Regions from separate parts of the Mesorhizobium sp. USDA 4132 genome, predicted to be linked through region 1. Evidence: predicted binding sites of a transcription regulator. Region 1 holds the regulator's gene; the other holds the start of a gene.
What was found. Region 1 encodes HrcA, which represses chaperone genes, less so after heat shock. Its sites were predicted from a motif close to GTTAGCACTCNCNNNNNGNGAGTGCTAAC; they were not measured.
Positions count from the first base shown of each region.

Region 2: the regulator HrcA is predicted to act here: its motif matches at 3,460-3,488, upstream of groES (co-chaperone GroES).

Region 1 covers NZ_JBWCCP010000001.1:469,246-481,066, reverse strand. Annotated here, with positions in the region: gene hpf (ribosome hibernation-promoting factor, HPF/YfiA family) at 1-480, shown strand, start outside; gene ptsN (PTS IIA-like nitrogen regulatory protein PtsN) at 558-1,022, shown strand; gene grpE (nucleotide exchange factor GrpE) at 1,226-1,867, opposite strand; gene hrcA (heat-inducible transcriptional repressor HrcA) at 1,986-3,065, opposite strand; gene rph (ribonuclease PH) at 3,242-3,958, shown strand; gene ACZ9IU_RS02430 (VOC family protein) at 3,977-4,384, shown strand; gene rdgB (RdgB/HAM1 family non-canonical purine NTP pyrophosphatase) at 4,393-5,037, shown strand; gene hemW (radical SAM family heme chaperone HemW) at 5,044-6,237, shown strand; gene ACZ9IU_RS02415 (class I SAM-dependent methyltransferase) at 6,248-6,841, opposite strand; gene ACZ9IU_RS02410 (LysE family translocator) at 6,851-7,435, opposite strand; gene dnaA (chromosomal replication initiator protein DnaA) at 7,474-9,039, opposite strand; gene rpsT (30S ribosomal protein S20) at 9,900-10,166, opposite strand; gene ACZ9IU_RS02395 (enoyl-CoA hydratase) at 10,358-11,131, opposite strand; gene mutM (bifunctional DNA-formamidopyrimidine glycosylase/DNA-(apurinic or apyrimidinic site) lyase) at 11,171-11,821, opposite strand, start outside.
Region 2 covers NZ_JBWCCP010000002.1:544,773-550,692, reverse strand. Annotated here, with positions in the region: gene ACZ9IU_RS25300 (MBL fold metallo-hydrolase) at 1-483, shown strand, start outside; gene ACZ9IU_RS25295 (sulfite exporter TauE/SafE family protein) at 491-1,285, shown strand; gene groL (chaperonin GroEL) at 1,410-3,044, opposite strand; gene groES (co-chaperone GroES) at 3,111-3,407, opposite strand; gene ACZ9IU_RS25280 (J domain-containing protein) at 3,590-4,198, opposite strand; gene ACZ9IU_RS25275 (NAD(P)/FAD-dependent oxidoreductase) at 4,365-5,621, opposite strand; gene ACZ9IU_RS25270 (tripartite tricarboxylate transporter permease) at 5,656-5,920, opposite strand, start outside.

The DNA.
Region 1 (11,821 bases):
GACGGAGGCTACTCAGGCCAAGTCATCGTGGAAAAGGCTGGTTCGCGCTTTTCTGCCGACTGCAAGGTGCATCTCGACACCGGGATCGTCCTGCATGCGGCCGGCGAGGCGAATGATCCGCAGATCAGTTTCGATGCCGCAGCACAGCGGATCGAAAAACGTCTGCGCCGCTACAAGCGGCGGCTCAAGGATCATCATGCCGGCAACCATGTGAATGGTTATGCGGAAGTTGCCTACACTGTTATGGACAGCGTACCGGATGAAGGGGAGGAAGTGCCCGAGGATTTCGCGCCGACCATCGTCGCGGAAAGTTCGAAGCAGTTGAAGACGATGACGGTCGCAAGTGCCGTCATGGCACTTGATATGACAGACGAGCCTGTTCTTCTGTTCCGTAGCCCCGGCAAGGAACATCTGAACATTGTGTACCGCCGCAATGACGGCAATATTGGCTGGATCGATTCCACCAATATCAAGAACTAACAACTTGGGGAGAGCGTCGGAGACGGCGCTCCCCTTCGCCTAGGGCACAAGCTCTTGCGGCACGAAGGATGAAGAGAATGGCATTGGCAGATTTGCTGCAGCAAGATGCGATTATTCCTGCCCTAAAGGTAAACTCCAAAAAGCAGCTATTGCAGGAGCTGGCGGCTAAGGCTTCCAAGTTGACGGGCGTGAGCGAACGAGAAATCTTCGACATCATCCTGCAGCGCGAAAGGCTCGGTTCCACCGGCGTCGGCCACGGCATCGCCATCCCGCACGGCAAGCTCAACAGCATCTCGTCGATCAAGGGCATTTTCGCGCGTCTTGAAGCGCCGGTCGATTTCGAAGCGCTCGACGACGAGCCGGTCGATCTGGTGTTCCTGCTGCTGGCACCCGAAGGCGCCGGCGCCGACCACCTGAAGGCCCTGTCGCGTATTGCCCGCGTGTTGCGCGACCAGGACCTTGTCGCCAAGCTGCGCAAAACCGATTCCGCTTCGGCGATCTATGCATTCCTCAACGAGGAGCAGGCCAACCACGCCGCCTGACCGCATAACACATTCGTGGGGACGAGACGAACCGCCCGGCCGCTGTCAAAGCGCCGGGCGGTTTTGTTTTTGAGCCACATTCCGCGGGGATTATGCGTGGAAACTCAACGGATCAGGAACAATCGCCAGTCCGACGAGCAAACACCAACGGGGGTGTCCGGGCTGAAATGAGAAGCAGGCTTATCGCCTGCTCCTCAAAGACTTCAGGCGCTTTTCTCACCAGCGGCTTCTGCAGAGGCTTCCGCCTTCGGTCCACCTTTTGCGACACCGACCATAGCGGGCCGCAGCACGCGTTCACCGATCGTGAAACCGGCCTGGACGACCTGGACGACGGTATTGTTCGGGACAGCAGGGTTCGGGATTTCGAACATAGCCTGGTGGAAGTTCGGGTCGAACTTCTGGCCTTCAGGATCGATCTTCTTCACGCCGTGGCGCTCCAGAGCGGACAGCATCGAGCGTTCAGTCATCTCGACGCCCTCCAGGAGCGTGGTCAGCGAGGCATCTGCCGTGGCGCGCATTTCGGTCGGCACGGCGTCCAGCGCCCGGCGCAGGTTGTCCGAAACGGCGAGCATGTCGCGTGCAAAGCCGGCCGCCGCATAGGACTTAGCGTCCTTGATTTCGCGTTCGGTGCGGCGGCGCAGGTTATCCATCTCAGCGGCAAGCCGTAGGAAACGGTCGCGCAACTCGTTGTTTTCGGCCTTCAGCAATTCCAGCGGATCAGGTTCGGCGGCAGGCGCCTCGGCATTCTTCTGGTTGGCCGCGTCCTCAAGAGCAGATGCTACGGCTTCCGCGGCGTTCTCCGCGGCAGTTGCGTCAGGTCCGTTCTTGTTGGTTTCGTCGGTCATGACGGTCTCCGGTTATTCTTGACTTCGATTTACGGGCTTGGATTTGTGCCCGATATCGAGGTTTAAGGTGGAAAAATCAAGGCTTGCTGGGAAACTTGGGCCGGTCCGGCCGCAAAATTCAGCGCGACAGCCTGGCAAGCAGCTGCGCGGTGTAATCCACCATTGGCACGATGCGGGAATAATTGAGCCGCGTCGGCCCGATGACACCGACGGCACCGACGATGCGGTCCTCGCCGTCGCGATAAGGCGCCACGATGAGCGACGAGCCGGAAAGCGAAAACAGCTTGTTCTCCGAGCCTATGAAGATCCGGACGCCCGGCCCCTTTTCGGCGAGATCAAGAATCTCGATCAGACTGTCCTTCTTTTCGAGATCATCGAAAAGCAGCCGCAAACGATCGAGATCGGCAACATCCGCCAGGCCTTCGAGCAGATTGGCCCGGCCGCGGACGATCAGTTGGGTCGGCTTTCCTTCCTCGCTGTCGCCGGACCAGACCGCCAGACCGCGCTCGACCAGTTCCTGCGAGAGCGCATAAAGCTCGCCCTGGACCTGGTCCTTGAGGGTCTTCAACTGGCCACGCAGTTCCGGCAGGGTCTGGCCGCTCAGGTGGGCATTGAGGAAATTCGCCGCCTCGGTCAGCTGCGACGAGGTCACGCCGGCGGGCAATTCGATGATGCGGTTTTCGACCTGGTTGTGATCGCCGACCAGCACGGCGAGCGCCTTGGTCGGCTCCAGGCGGATGAACTCGACATGCTTGAGAACCGGATCGCTCTTGGTGGTGATGACAATGCCGGCGCCGCGCGAGACGCCTGAGAGCATACGGCTTGCCTCCGCCATCAGGCTTTCCATCGGCTGATCTCGGTCGGCCGGGCGGATCTGCCGGTCGATATTGGCACGTTCCTCGGCCGACAGGTCCCCGACCTGCATGAAGGCGTCAACGAAAAACCGGAGCCCCGACTGGGTCGGCAGGCGCCCGGCGCTGATATGCGGGGAATAGATGAGGCCGAGCTCCTCGAGATCGCTCATCACATTGCGCACCGAAGCCGGCGACAAGGAGATGGGCAGCAGCCGTGAAAGATTGCGGGAACCGAGTGGCTCACCGTTTTCCAGGTAGCTTTCCACGATGCGGCGGAAAATTTCGCGCGAACGGTCATCGAGCACAGAGCCGCTGTCCCTACCCGTCGATGCCGAAAATCCCATCTAGACCTTCACCGTTCCGTTGATCATTCGACAAAATATAGTCATTCGACGCGCCTTCTCCAAAGGGAAAATTGCGCCAGTCACGATCATTCGCTTGCACACTCATCAGGGCTTTTTCTTTGCAAAAGCTCGGCCGGGGCCGTAGAAGGCGGAAACAGAAATCCAGGGAGTGAAGCATGCGGCCTTCAGGCAGACAGTTGAACCAGATGCGCAAGGTCTCGTTCGAGCGCAATTTCTCCAAGCACGCGGAAGGTTCCTGCCTCGTGAAGTTCGGCGACACGCATGTGCTGTGCACCGCGAGTCTTGAAGAAAAGACGCCGCCGTGGCTGCGCAACAGCGGCAAGGGCTGGGTGACGGCCGAATACGGAATGCTGCCGCGCGCCACCGGCGACCGCATGAAGCGCGAAGCCGCTAGCGGAAAGCAGGGCGGCCGCACCCAGGAAATCCAGCGCCTGATCGGTCGGTCCTTGCGCGCCGTCATCGATCTCGAAGCACTCGGCGAAAAGCAGATCACCATCGACTGCGACGTCATCCAGGCGGATGGCGGCACGCGCACCGCCTCGATCACCGGTGGCTGGATTGCGCTCTACGACTGCCTGAAGTGGATGGAAGCCCGCTCGATGACCAAGGTCGACAAGGTGCTGAAGGACCATGTCGCGGCGATCTCCTGCGGCATCTTTGCCGGCCAGCCGGTAATCGACCTCGACTATATCGAGGATTCGGCTGCCGAGACGGACGCCAATTTCGTCATGACCGGTTCCGGCGGCATCGTCGAGGTGCAGGGTACGGCGGAAGGCAAGCCCTTCAGCCAGGAAGAGTTCCTGAAGCTGCTGGCGCTCGCTCAGGACGGCACCCAGGAACTGGTGGCGATGCAGAAGCAGGCGATTGCCTGAACCTGAAAGAGGTGCGGTTTGATTGAAGGCATTCTCGAAACCGCGCTCTACGCCGATGATCTCGATGCCGCCGAGGCGTTCTACGGCGGCATTCTCGGCCTTGAGAAGGTGCTGCGCGCCGGCACCAGACATGTGTTCTTCCGTTGTGGGCCGGGGATCCTGCTGATCTTCAATCCGGCTGAGACGATCAAGCCACCGCCCGCCGATGCGCTGCCCGTACCGCCACATGGCGCGACGGGACCGGGACATGTCTGCTTTCGCATGACGGGCGACGCGATTGACTTGATCAAGGAAAAGCTCAACAAGGCAGGGATTGCCATCGAAAGCGATTTCCGCTGGCCGAACGGTGCCCGCTCAATCTATTTCCGCGATCCGGCCGGCAACAGCCTGGAATGCGCAGAGCCCAGGCTCTGGAATATCGAATAGGAATTATCATGCGCAAGCTCGATACCAAGACGATCGTGGTCGCCAGCCACAATGCCGGAAAGATCCGCGAAATCGCCGAACTGATCGGCCCCTTCGGTTTCTCGGCCAAATCCGCCGCCGAATTGCAATTCGACGAGCCGGACGAGACGGGCACGACATTCGAGGAAAATGCCGCGATCAAGGCACTCGCCTCCGCCAGGGCCTCCGGCCTGCCGTCACTGTCTGACGATTCCGGTATCGTCATCGACGCGCTCGATGGCGCGCCGGGTGTCTATACCGCCAACTGGGCGGAGCGTGAGGATGGCAGCCGCGATTTTCAGATGGCGATGGAAAAGGTCGAGAAGGCGCTCGGGGAACGCGGCGCGACCAAGCCGGAACAGCGCGGTTGCCGCTTTGTCAGCGTTCTCTGTCTCGCATGGCCTGACGGACACACGGAAATGTTCCGGGGCGAAGTGGAAGGCACCGTAGTGTGGCCGCCGCGCGGCACCCAGGGTTTTGGTTATGACCCGGTCTTCCAACCGGAAGGCTATGATATTACCTTCGGTGAAATGAGTAGTGATCAGAAACACGGCTGGAAACCTGGCGAACCGGAAGCGCTTTCGCATCGCGCCCGCGCCTTCAAGCGTTTCGTCGAAACCTGCCTGGAGGCTTGAGGCATTTTGAACTCGGCCGCTCCTCTTCTGCGCGACACCCTTCTGCCCGATACCGGCGAGCCGGGTTTTGGCGTCTATGTGCATTGGCCATTCTGTGCGGCCAAGTGCCCCTATTGCGACTTCAACAGCCACGTACGCCATCAGCCCGTGGACCAGCCGCGTTTCACCGCCGCCTTCCTGAAGGAGATGGAAGTGATGCGGCGGATGAGCGGGCCGAAAACCGTCACCAGTATTTTCCTCGGCGGCGGCACGCCGTCTCTGATGGACCCCGCCACGGTCTCGGCGATCCTCGACGGCATTGCCAGGAATTGGCATGTGCCCGACGGCATCGAGATCACCATGGAGGCCAACCCTTCGAGCGTCGAGGCGACACGCTTCCGCGGCTATCGGGCCGCTGGCGTCAACCGCGTCTCGCTCGGCGTCCAGGCACTCAACGATCCGGACCTCAAATTCCTCGGTCGGCTGCATGACGTTGCCGATGCGCTGAAGGCCATCAAACTGGCGCGGGAGATCTTTCCGCGCATGTCCTTCGATCTCATCTATGCCCGGCCGAAACAGACGGTCGAGGCCTGGGAAGCGGAGCTGAAGGAAGCGGTTTCCTACGCGGTCGACCATTTGTCGCTCTACCAGCTCACCATCGAGGAAGGCACGCCCTTCTATGGCCTGCACAAGGCCGGCAAGCTGATCGTGCCGGATGACGACCAGTCGGCAGCCCTCTACGAAGCGACCCAGCAGATTACCGAGGGGTTCGGCATGCCGGCCTACGAGGTTTCCAACCACGCCCGCCCCGGTGCCGAAAGCCGCCATAACCTAACCTATTGGCGCTACGGCGACTATGCAGGCATCGGACCCGGCGCCCACGGTCGGCTGATGCGTGGCAGAAACAAGATCGCGACCTCCACCGAACGTCGTCCGGAAACCTGGCTGGAACAGGTGGAACGCGTCGGCCACGGGATGCTGGACGAAGAAATCCTCGGCTTCGAAGAACAGGCCGACGAATTGCTGCTGATGGGCCTGCGCCTGCGGGAAGGCGTCGATCTCGCCCGCTGGCAGCAGCTTTCCGGCCGGGACCCCGACCCGATCCGCGAGGAAAGGTTGCTGGAATATGGCTTCATCGAGCGGATCGGCAACTCGCGGCTGCGCTGTACACCGTCCGGAATGCTGATCCTTGACGCTGTCGTGGCCGATCTCGCCTGCTGAAAACCCGCGCTTAAGCTTTTACCGCCAGAACATGCAGCCAATCGGTGGGCTTCTTGTCGTAGCCGCTGCCCTGTACCTCATCGATATCGATAGAGGTCCAGGCGAAAGCCTCATAAGCCGCCCTTAGCCAGGCCTTGGACGGGTAATTATAATAACGCCCGAGGCCGTCATGTCCCTCGGCTTTGCCAGCCTTGAAACTCGCGTAGAAGACGCCGCCTGGGCGCAAGGCCTCGTGGATGCGGCCGAGGATGCCGCCGAGTTCAGCCCGTGGTGCATGCAGCAGGCAGGCATTGGCCCAGACGCCATCGAAAGCCGAGACCGCGTCGATATCCCCGAAACGCAGTACATCGACCGGCCTGCCCAGATGTTTGGAAGCTTCCTGCGCCATCTCCGGCGTGCCATCCGTGGGCGTGACGTCGAAACCCCGCGCGATCATGACTTCGCTATCCCGCCCGCTGCCGCAGCCGAGTTCGAGGATGGCAGCGCCAGGCACAAGTTTCGACAGGAAGCTATTGAGGCGGCGTGTGCTCGGGACGGAGTTTTCCGCATAAGCCACCGCGTTTTCGCCGTAGAAGCTCGCCGTCGAATCCTTTTCCATGGCCATTCGTGATCCTCAGCGCTGCGACATCAGCAGCTTGGTGCCAAAGCCGACAAAAACCATGCCGACGCCCAGATCGATCTTCTTCTTCGCCTTCAGATAGGCTGCGGCCACTGTTCGGTGGGTGATCAGCGCGACGAGGAAGGAATAATAGATGGTCGAAACGGTGACCATGACCGCGATCGCCGCCAAGCCATAGAGGAAGGGCGTTCCAACCGGCATGGTCGCGGCAAAAAGGCTGGCAACGAACAGCGCCGATTTCGGGTTGGCAAGATTGGTCACCAGACCCATGCGATAGGCGGTCTTGAGCGGCACGTCGATACGCGCCGCCGCTATATCAGCCGACTGGCGCGACTTTCGCGCATCCAGGAATATCTTCAATCCGAGCCAGACAAGATAAAGTCCGCCGACGATCTTCAACGCCACATAGGCGAAAGGTGCCGCCTGAAAGAGGACATTGATCCCCAGCCACCCGGCGAGACCCCAGCAGAACGTGCCCGTAATGGTCCCCATTGCCGCGAGAATCGGCACGCGACGCGGCGCGGTCAGCGCATAACGCATGACCAGAAGCGTGTTGGGCCCTGGCGTTATGCACGCCACGGCCCAGATCATTGCAACAGAAAGCAGAAACATGGATTTTAAGCGTTGTTCTCGTTGATCAGCCGTTTCAGCAGTTCTACCTCGTGGCTGAGCTTCGTGTCACCCGAAATCAGCTCCTCGATCTTGCGGACGGCATGCAGGACGGTCGTGTGGTCCCTGCCGCCGAAACGACGCCCGATCTCCGGGAAGGAGCGCGGCGTCAGCGTCTTCGACAGATACATGGCGATCTGGCGCGGCTTGACGATGACGCGGGTGCGGCGGTTCGAGACCAGTTCCTGGCGCGACACATTATAATGGCGGGCGACGATGCGCTGGATGTCCTCGATGCGGACGCGCTTGGCCTCGCCGGCACCCACCAAATGGGCGAGCAGTTCATCGACACGCTCGATCGAAAGGGAGGGCTCGAAGGAACGGCGGAACAGGAGCTGATTGAACGCGCCTTCCAGTTCGCGACCGCTGGCGGTGACATTTCTCGCCACGTGGCTGAGGATTTCCGCCGGGATATCCAGCGACGGATCGTCCTGGCGGGCAGTCGCCAGGCGGCCCTTGATCATTTCGAGACGCATCTCGTAATCCGGCGCTTCGACTTCGATCGCCACACCGCCCTGCAGACGTGAACGAACGCGCGGATCGAGCGATTCCAGCTCCCAGGGCGCACGGTCGGCGGCAACCACCACCTGCTTGGCGCTGTCGAGCAGCATGTTCAGGAGATGGCAGAACTCGTTCTGGATCATCTTGCCCTGCAGGAACTGCATGTCGTCGATGATCAGCAGATCGATATTGCGCAGCGAGTCCTTCAGCGTCAGTGCATCATTGTCGCGGATCGCGGTCGCAAAGCGCCACATGAAATATTCCGCCGTCAGGTAGACGACCCGCGGCATGCGCTCGCTGCCGACCGCCGCATTGGCGATCGCCTGCAGAAGATGCGTCTTGCCAAGGCCGACGCCGGAATGAATGAACAGCGGATTGAAACGGACCGCGCTGGCGCCAGCTTCGGCGATCGTCTTGGCGGCAGCAAGCGCTACCCGGTTCGACGGACCTTCCACGAACGTATCAAAGGTAAAGCGGCTATCGAGCGGTGAGCCGAACAGCGGGCCCGGAACGTGGCCCGAGCGGGCAGGAGAAGCCGACGGCGACGGGAAAGCGGCAATCTTGCCGATCTCGCGGGGAGCCTGAGAGCGCGGGAAGGAGGTCGCGACGACGGGCTCCGGCGCAAGAGTGCGCTCTTCACCTGCCACAAGTACCTTGGTGTTGCGGCTTGCGCTGCGCACCAAGATTTCCACCTTCAGGATCTCCGCGTCTTCCGCCTGGAATATGGTGGTGATCTGATCGAGGTAGCGATTGTTGATCCAGGATTTCAGAAAAGTGGTCGGAACCGTGAGCCGAACAACGCTCTTCGAAACGGAATGCAGCTTCAGGCGTCCGAACCAGCTCGCATAAACATCCTGGCCGACCTGTGCCTTCAAACGCGTGCTAAACCGCTCAAAAAGAGCATTATGCTTCATCTCCGTCGTTTCCCCTGCCGCCTGGGAGCAACTTGAATCAAATCCTTGCCGTGCGTGGTCCCCATTACCTGCACGGGCCGATATAGTATTCATATGCATAATTCGCCGCCTTCCAAATCTAGTAGCCTGGCGGTTCTCGTTAACGCCGCCAGAACAAACATCGTTTCAAGGCATAGCAAAACCATTCCCAATCATTGAGAACCGTCGCCGCCCGTCCCCTTTTTTTCAAAACTCTCTCTCGTCCTCGCAGCCGATCAAAAGTCCCGCCCAGCCCGCCTCGTGAACGGTCTGCGCTTGCAGGAGCCACCCCACATATACGAACGCTCTCATCCTCATCATGAGCCGTCCGAACTCTTCCACCTCCTTGGTCCGGATACAGGACCCGGATTCGCATTGACAAAGACCGACCGCTTCCGGAAATGCCAATTTCCGGACCACAACCGATGGTTATCAGGAAAACGGGAGAATTTATCCCCGTTGCAAAGGGCAAAAGTCTGCTTCCCGTCCTTCACTTTGACGGTTATCGGCAGCCTCTGAAGTAATCCCCGCGCCCCTTGCTGAAGGGCATTTAGGCAGGATCAAATGCCAAGATCAATGATGAATTTTACGCAAAATTAAGAGCCGGGCGTTGACTCCGCGAGCGTGATTTGAATGTCACAGAGGCATTCATGGAGAATCGCTGTTGAATCAATGGGATTCAAAAAGGACATACATTCTGAACGATTGTTCACAGAAAAAATAAAAATGTTCTTGACTCGATCCGAGGGCATTTGATGGCCCCCAAAGTCACCTACAGACTCATAGACCTCCAGTAAGCATTTGATATTTAAGTCTATTTTCTGTCACGCCGATGACACGAAATTGTTAATGAGCCGGATAAATATAAGGAGGCCTGAGAGAATCACAAAAAGCCCAGTCAGAACGACCAGGCTTCATTATGATACAGTTTGTGAAATTAATTAGGCCGAAAGGGCCTTCACACGTGCAGCAAGACGGGACACCTTGCGGGATGCCGTATTGCTGTGAAGCACGCCCTTGGTGGCGGCGCGCTGGATTTCCGGCTGGGCAGCCTTGAGGGCTTCGGCAGCAACGGCCACATCGCCGGAAGCGATGGCTTCCTCGACTTTACGGATGAAGCCGCGAACGCGCGAGCGGCGGGACTTGTTGACTGCTGTACGGCGAGCGATCTTGCGGGTCGCTTTTTTCGCCGAAGTTGTATTGGCCATTTCATGCCTCTCTACGAATTCGAACCAAACTCCGCCGTTGCCGCGCCGGTCCTTGCGACCATCAATCCAGCAATTCGGGAGCAATAGAGGAAGCCATGATCAGGCTTTCCCAACTGTGGGCGGGCATATAACCGGAATACCCGCCCCAGTCAACGCGCATTTTGGTGGATGACCATCCGCTGTTGCACGATTTATCGGTTGGAGAACTGCGGCTTGCGCTTTTCCACGAAGGCCACCATGCCTTCCTTCTGGTCGGCGGTCGCAAACAAGGAATGGAAAAGCCGCCGTTCGAAACGCAGCCCTTCGGCAAGCGTGCCTTCGAAGGAACGGTTGACGGCCTCCTTTGCCATCAGCACCGCGGCCCGCGGGAAGGAGGCGATCTTTGCGGCCGCCTCGACTGCCTCGTCGATCAACCGCTCCGGCGAAACGATGCGCGACACGAGCCCTGCCCGCTCCGCTTCCGCCACGTCCATCATCCGGCCGGTCATCACCATGTCCATCGCCTTCGCCTTGCCGACCGCTCGGGTCAGTCGCTGCGAACCGCCCATGCCGGGAATGACGCCGAGCGTGATCTCCGGCTGGCCGAACTTCGCGGTTTCCGAGGCGATGATGAAATCACACATCATGGCGAGCTCACAACCACCGCCGAGCGCAAAACCGGAGACGGCGGCAATCATCGGCTTGCGGGTCGCGGCAACCGCCTCCCAGCCGGAGATGAAGTCGTTCACATACGCTTCGACGAAATCGATGCCCTGCATTTCCTTGATATCGGCGCCGGCGGCAAAGGCCTTTTCCGAGCCGGTGAGCACAATTGCGCCGATCGCCTCGTCCTTGCCGAATGCGCAAAGCGCCTCCGTCAATTCGGCCATGACGGTCGAATTCAGAGCGTTCAGCGCCTTCGGGCGATTGAGGGTGATGAGCGCGACAGCGCCCCGGGTTTCGGTCAGCAGGGTTTCATAGCTCATCGAATGTCTCCTCTTCTGCTCTATTTCTCTGGGCAGCGGTTATTTTTGGCAGGCCGGGCAATAGAATGTGGAGCGGCCCGCCTGGGTGATGCGCGCGACGGTACCGCCGCAGCCCGGCGTGCGGCAAGCGCCGCCTTCCCGGTCGTAGACGGAGAAGGAGTGCTGGAAATAACCGAGAGAACCATCCGTCTGGATATGGTCCCGCAGCGACGAACCTCCGGCGGCGATCGCATCGGCGATGACGTCGCGGATCGACTGGTTGAGGAGGACCAGCTCCTTGTTCGGCCTGCCGGTCTTGGTAACGACACTGCCGGCCGCGCGTTTCGGCGACAGATGCGCGCGCCACAGCGCCTCGCAGACATAGATATTGCCGAGGCCGGCGATCACCGTCTGGTCGAGGAGCGCGCCCTTGAGCGGCTGGCTCTTGCCTGCCAACCTTGTCGCCAGATAGTCCGCATCTAGCGCATTGCCGGTCGGCTCCGGCCCGAGCTCGGCAAAGGCCGGATAAAGATCGAGCTCGCTGCGCTTCCACAGCTGCATGAAGCCGAAGCGGCGCGGGTCATTATAGATGACGCGCAGCAGGCCTTCATTCTGTCTCAGATGGAAGACGACATGATCGTGTTTCTGATCTTTCGAACGCTGATGGTGGAACTCGGCGAGCGCATCGTTCTCGATCCGAAACGATCCCGA
Region 2 (5,920 bases), on a different contig from region 1:
ATCGGCGAGCTCGAAGCACGGGTGATGTATTCGCCCGGACACACGCTCGCCTCGATCACCTATGTCGTCGGCGATGCCGCCTTCATTCATGATACGCTGTTCATGCCCGACACCGGCTCCGCCCGCGCCGATTTCCCCGGCGGTAGCGCCGCTGACCTCTGGACGTCGATCCAGGCAATCCTGTCGCTGCCCGACGAAACTCGCCTCTTCACGGGTCATGACTACCGGCAGGGTGGCCGCGAAGCCTTGTGGCAAAGTTCGGTCGCGCAGCAGAAAGCCGATAACCCGCATGTCGCCGGCAGGTCGCAGCTGGATTTTGTCGATCTGAGGGAGGCCCGCGACAGGACCTTGCCGATGCCGAAGCTGATCCTGCACGCGCTGCAGGTGAATATTCGCGGTGGCGAGTTGCCGCCGGCCGAAGACAATGGGTGCCGTTACCTGAAGATTCCGCTCGACGCGTTTCCCCATTCGGTCTGGAATTGACGGCTGCATGGATGGATCAATCGAGCAGGTCTTGCTTGCGATCGGCTCAGGATCGCTGATCGGTTTCACCCTCGGCCTGATCGGCGGAGGCGGCTCGATCCTCGCGACGCCGCTGCTGATCTATGTCGTTGGCGTCAAGGACGTGCATACCGCGATCGGCACCGGCGCACTCGCTGTCTCCGTCAATGCCTATCTCAATCTCGTGGGTCATGCGGTTCGCGGCCATGTCTGGTGGCGATGCGCCTTGATCTTCACCATCGCCGGGTCGCTCGGCGCCTATTTCGGCTCCAGTCTCGGCAAAGTCGTCGAGGGCCAAGACCTCCTCTTCATGTTCGGACTGCTGATGATGTTCGTCAGCTTCGTGATGAGCAAGACACGCAGCCAGATCGGCGTCACACCGCAATCTCTGACGGTCCGTACCCATGGAAAGACCAGCCTGGTTGCCTTGCTGACCGGCGTCTGTTCCGGTTTCTTCGGCATCGGCGGTGGCTTCCTTATCGTGCCGGGACTGCTGTTCTCCACCGGCATGCCGTTGATCAACGCGGTCGGTTCGTCTCTCCTCGCCGTCGGCACGTTCGGCCTCACGACAGCGGCCAACTACGCCTTGTCCGGACTGGTGGACTGGCAGGTCGCGGGATATTTTATTGCCGGCGGCGTCGGTGGCGGGACGCTCGGCACCATAACCGCCACGCGGCTCTCCACGCATCGCAATACGCTGTCGCAGATCTTCCGATGGATCATCTTTTCCGTCAGCCTCTACGTCCTGTGGCGAAGCTACGCCGCACTGCCTTGGACAAGATGATCACAGAACCTCAGATAGCGGGCAATCGTGGGAGCGAGACGTAGCGAGCATATGACAAAAGGGCCCCGATCGATCGGAGCCCTTCACCGCGAACGGCTTATTCGAGTTCCCGATTGGGAACCGTTTACATCATACCGCCCATGCCGCCCATGTCAGGCATGCCGCCACCGGCAGCATCCTTCTTCGGCAGGTCGGCGATCATGGCTTCCGTCGTCACCAGCAGACCGGCCACCGAAGCCGCGTTCTGCAGAGCCGTGCGAACGACCTTGACCGGATCGACGATGCCCATGGCGATCATGTCGCCATATTCAGACGTCTGGGCGTTATAGCCGTAGTTGTCGGTGTTGCTTTCCAGGATCTTGCCAACCACGATCGAGCCTTCGTCACCGGCATTTTCAGCAATCTGGCGAACCAGCGACTGCAAGGCCTTGCGGATGATGCTGATCCCGGCATTCTGATCCTCATTCTCGCCCTTGATGTTCAGAAGGATGGAGGCGCGAAGAAGGGCTGTCCCCCCGCCAGGCACGATACCTTCTTCGACCGCCGCACGCGTCGCGTTGAGGGCGTCGTCGATACGGTCCTTCTTTTCCTTGACTTCGACTTCCGTCGAGCCGCCGACGCGGATCACGGCGACGCCGCCGGCCAGCTTGGCCAGACGCTCCTGCAGCTTTTCACGGTCGTAGTCCGAGGTGGTTTCCTCGATCTGAGCCTTGATCTGGCCGATGCGTCCGTCAATATCCGCCTTGGTGCCCGCACCATCGACGACAGTGGTGTTCTCCTTGGTGATCGAGACCTTCTTGGCGCGGCCGAGCATCTCGAGCGTCACGTTTTCAAGCTTGATGCCGAGGTCCTCGGAGATGACGGTGCCGCCGGTCAGGATCGCCAGATCCTCCAGCATGGCCTTGCGGCGGTCGCCGAAACCCGGAGCCTTGACGGCAGCGATCTTGAGGCCGCCACGCAGCTTGTTGACGACGAGCGTCGCAAGAGCTTCGCCTTCGACGTCCTCGGAAATGATCAGCAGCGGCTTGCCGCTCTGGACGACGGCTTCCAGGATAGGAAGCATGGCCTGCAGGTTGGAGAGCTTCTTTTCGTGCAGCAGCACATAGGCATCTTCCAACTCAGCCACCATCTTTTCGGCGTTGGTGACGAAGTAAGGGCTGAGGTAGCCGCGGTCGAACTGCATGCCTTCGACGACTTCGAGTTCGGTTTCGGCGGTCTTGGCTTCTTCAACCGTGATGACGCCTTCGTTGCCGACCTTCTGCATCGCGTCGGCAATATACTGGCCTATTTCCTTCTCGCCATTGGCCGAGATGGTGCCGACCTGGGCAATCTCTTCCGACGTGTTAATCTTCTTGGCCTTGGCAAGCAGGTCCTTGACGACGGCGGTGACAGCAAGATCGATGCCACGCTTCAGGTCCATCGGGTTCATGCCGGCTGCAACAGCCTTGCCGCCTTCGCGAACGATCGCCTGGGCGAGAACGGTTGCAGTCGTGGTGCCGTCGCCGGCGACGTCGTTGGTCTTCGAAGCGACCTCGCGGACCATCTGGGCGCCCATGTTTTCGAACTTGTCGTCAAGTTCGATTTCCTTGGCGACGGCAACGCCGTCCTTGGTGATGCGCGGTGCGCCGTAGGATTTGTCGATCACCACGTTGCGGCCCTTCGGACCGAGCGTGACCTTGACTGCATCGGCAAGAATGTCGACGCCGCGCAGCAACTTTTCGCGTGCATCACGGCCGAATTTGATCTGTTTGGCAGACATGGCAATAACTCCCGGGCCATTGGCCCCATAGTCGTCATCAAAAGGAAATAAAGAAGCGCCCGAAAATCAGGCGATGACGCCCATGACGTCTGCTTCCTTCATGATCAACAGGTCTTCGCCGTTGAACTTGATCTCGGTGCCGGACCATTTGCCGAACAGGATGCGGTCGCCAGCCTTGACGTCGAGGGGAACGATCTTGCCGCTCTCGTCACGTGCTCCGGTGCCGACGGCGACGATCTCGCCTTCCTGCGGCTTTTCCTTGGCGGTATCGGGAATGATGATCCCGCCCTTGGTCTTGGCTTCAGCCTCGATACGGCGCACGACGACGCGGTCGTGCAACGGCCGAAAAATGGTATTATTCATTTGGGTTCCTTGGCGAGAGCGCAGCCCAATGGCGGGTTCCCGATCGGATATCCTTAGCACTCTTATGCTGAGAGTGCTAGAGCGATTCGTGCCTTAGTTGTGATCCGCCATCCGTGGCACCTCCCTTTGTCGGAGGTACACGCCGCTGCCACCGAGACTACCGCAGATCCCTTGCCACGCCCCTAGCAGAAGCCGTTGAGCTTGAGGATCTTATGGGCGTCAATCGACGCCCGAAGCTCGTCCTCAGAGTTGCGCTCTCCATGGTTTGCGTCCGGATGGTGCATCTTGAGCCTCTGCTTGTAGCGGCTTCTGATCTCCTCCGGTGTCGCATCCGGCGAAAGATCGAGGGTCTCGAAAGCCTTGGCCTCCAATACCTTGAGCTTGCGTCGCTGAAGATCCACCTGTGCCGCCTGGCGTTCTGCAGCGCTTTTACGTGCGTTCGTTGCCTTTGCAGAACCGGAGCGAGCCGTCGAGGGGAGCGGCATTTCCGACGCGCGATTGATACCAGTACCCCAAGTCGGGCGGCTGCCGTTTGCCGCTTCCGTCTGATAGCGCCTAATTAAAGGGTCAGACAGATTTGGCGCAAAGTTATAACCTTTGCCGTATTCCCTTACATGCTCGGGACAGAACAGCAGATACAGCCCTTCAGCATCTCGCCCGACGGGAGCGCGATGGGTGCCATTCTTTTCGCATCCGTCCCATTGGCATTTTGCACGGCTTGGTTCGTGGTCCGGGGCCGGTTTTTTGCGGGTCGACCGCAGGCCAACAAATATCTTTGAATCAGACGTCATCGCGCCTTATACGACCGGCCAATCCTCTCGGCAACGAATATGGATCGCCCAGCCGCATAGATTTTCGAACTGGGGGATCGCCGGATGCCGTCGAAGCGCATGAAAGCAGGGATTAGGGCCATTTCAGCCGCATGATGTTCTCCGACTCGATCCTGCAGATTGCGGATTAGCGAAAACGGGCGGCGGACAGCGCGGATAGATCGATGGCACATTGGCGCCCAGCGATCAGGCCTGCAACAAGCGCGCCGCTGACCGGTCCGGCTGCAAGGCCGACGTGACCGTGGCCAAACGCGTGAACGATATCTTCGGAAGACTTCGAAAAACCGATCACCGGAAGGCCGTCCGCAGTCGAGGGCCGATGCCCCATCCACCGATCGATAGTCTTGCCTTCGGATAGATCCGATAGTGCCGGATAGGTTCCTCTGGCGTGTTTCAGCAGGATTTCGGCGCGGGTCCAGTCCGGTCTTTCCTCAACGCTTGCCAGCTCGACCTGTCCGGCAATGCGAAGTCCGGCAAGCGTCGGATTGTTGCCCATCTTGCCGTCGCTCGGCATGATCGGCATCTCCCCCTTCGCCAGATGATAGGGAATGACGACGTGGTAACCGCGCTCGCTCTGCATCGGGATTGTGTCACCGGCCAACGCCGCAAGCTTTTTTGAGTGTATACCGGCAGCGATGACGGCCTTGTCGCACGTCACGGTGCCCGCCTCTGTCCGGATACCGGAAAGCCGGTTGCCGGAAAGATCGAAACCGGTCGCCCTAGCATTGATGTGGTGGGCGCCAAGATCCACCGCATGATCGACCATTGCTGCGACATAACCTCCCGGATCCACACAATGACCACCATCCTCAACGAAGGCAGCAAAGGAATAGCGGGATGAAAGATTCGGCTCGAGTTCATGCAATTCTGCCGAAGATAGTTCTCGATAGGAAACGCCGTTGTCGCGTCGCAGGCGCCACGCAAAAGTCTCTGCCTCGAAAGCCGCTCGGTCCTGGTACACGTAGAGCAGGCCCCTGCGCCGGATGAGATCCGGCCGTCCGATTTCCTCTGCCAGCGCCGCATGCCGGGATGGAGCATCGTGCAGGAGGCTCGCCAGAATTTGCGCGGTCCGTTCGACCTTGGCTTCCGTCGAACCGGCGAGCACGAAGCGCAGCAGCCAGGGCGCGAGACGCGCCAGATGCCGCCAGCGGATGGTCAGCGGTCCGGAAGGGTCGGCAAGATAGCCGGGCACCTTCCTCCAGAGGCCGGGCATCGACATCGGGATGATCGAGGCAGGGCTCAGCCAGCCGCTGTTGCCATAACTTGCGGCGTGGCGACCGCCGGGCTGTTCGGGTTCGACGATGGTGACCTGGTGCCCGTCTCTCAACAACTCGAGTGCCGTCGCTGCGCCGACGATACCCGCTCCAATGACCACTACATGCATGGTGTTTCACTCTGCGCGTCCAAAATAAGCCGGTTCATTCCTGAAATGCCTCTTCGCGGACGGCCTTGATCTTCGGCAGTGCGACCGCGAGGACGGCGAGCACAGCAAGGACAAGCAGACCCGCCGAAATCGGACGATCGACAAAAATGCCGGGATTGCCGCGGGCGAGGAACATGGCCCTACGGAAATTCTCTTCCATCATCGGCCCAAGAATGAGGCCCATCACCAGTGGTGCCGGATCGCAATCAAGCTTGGCGAAGATGTAGCCGGCGACGCCGAAGGCTCCAAGCAGCCAAAGA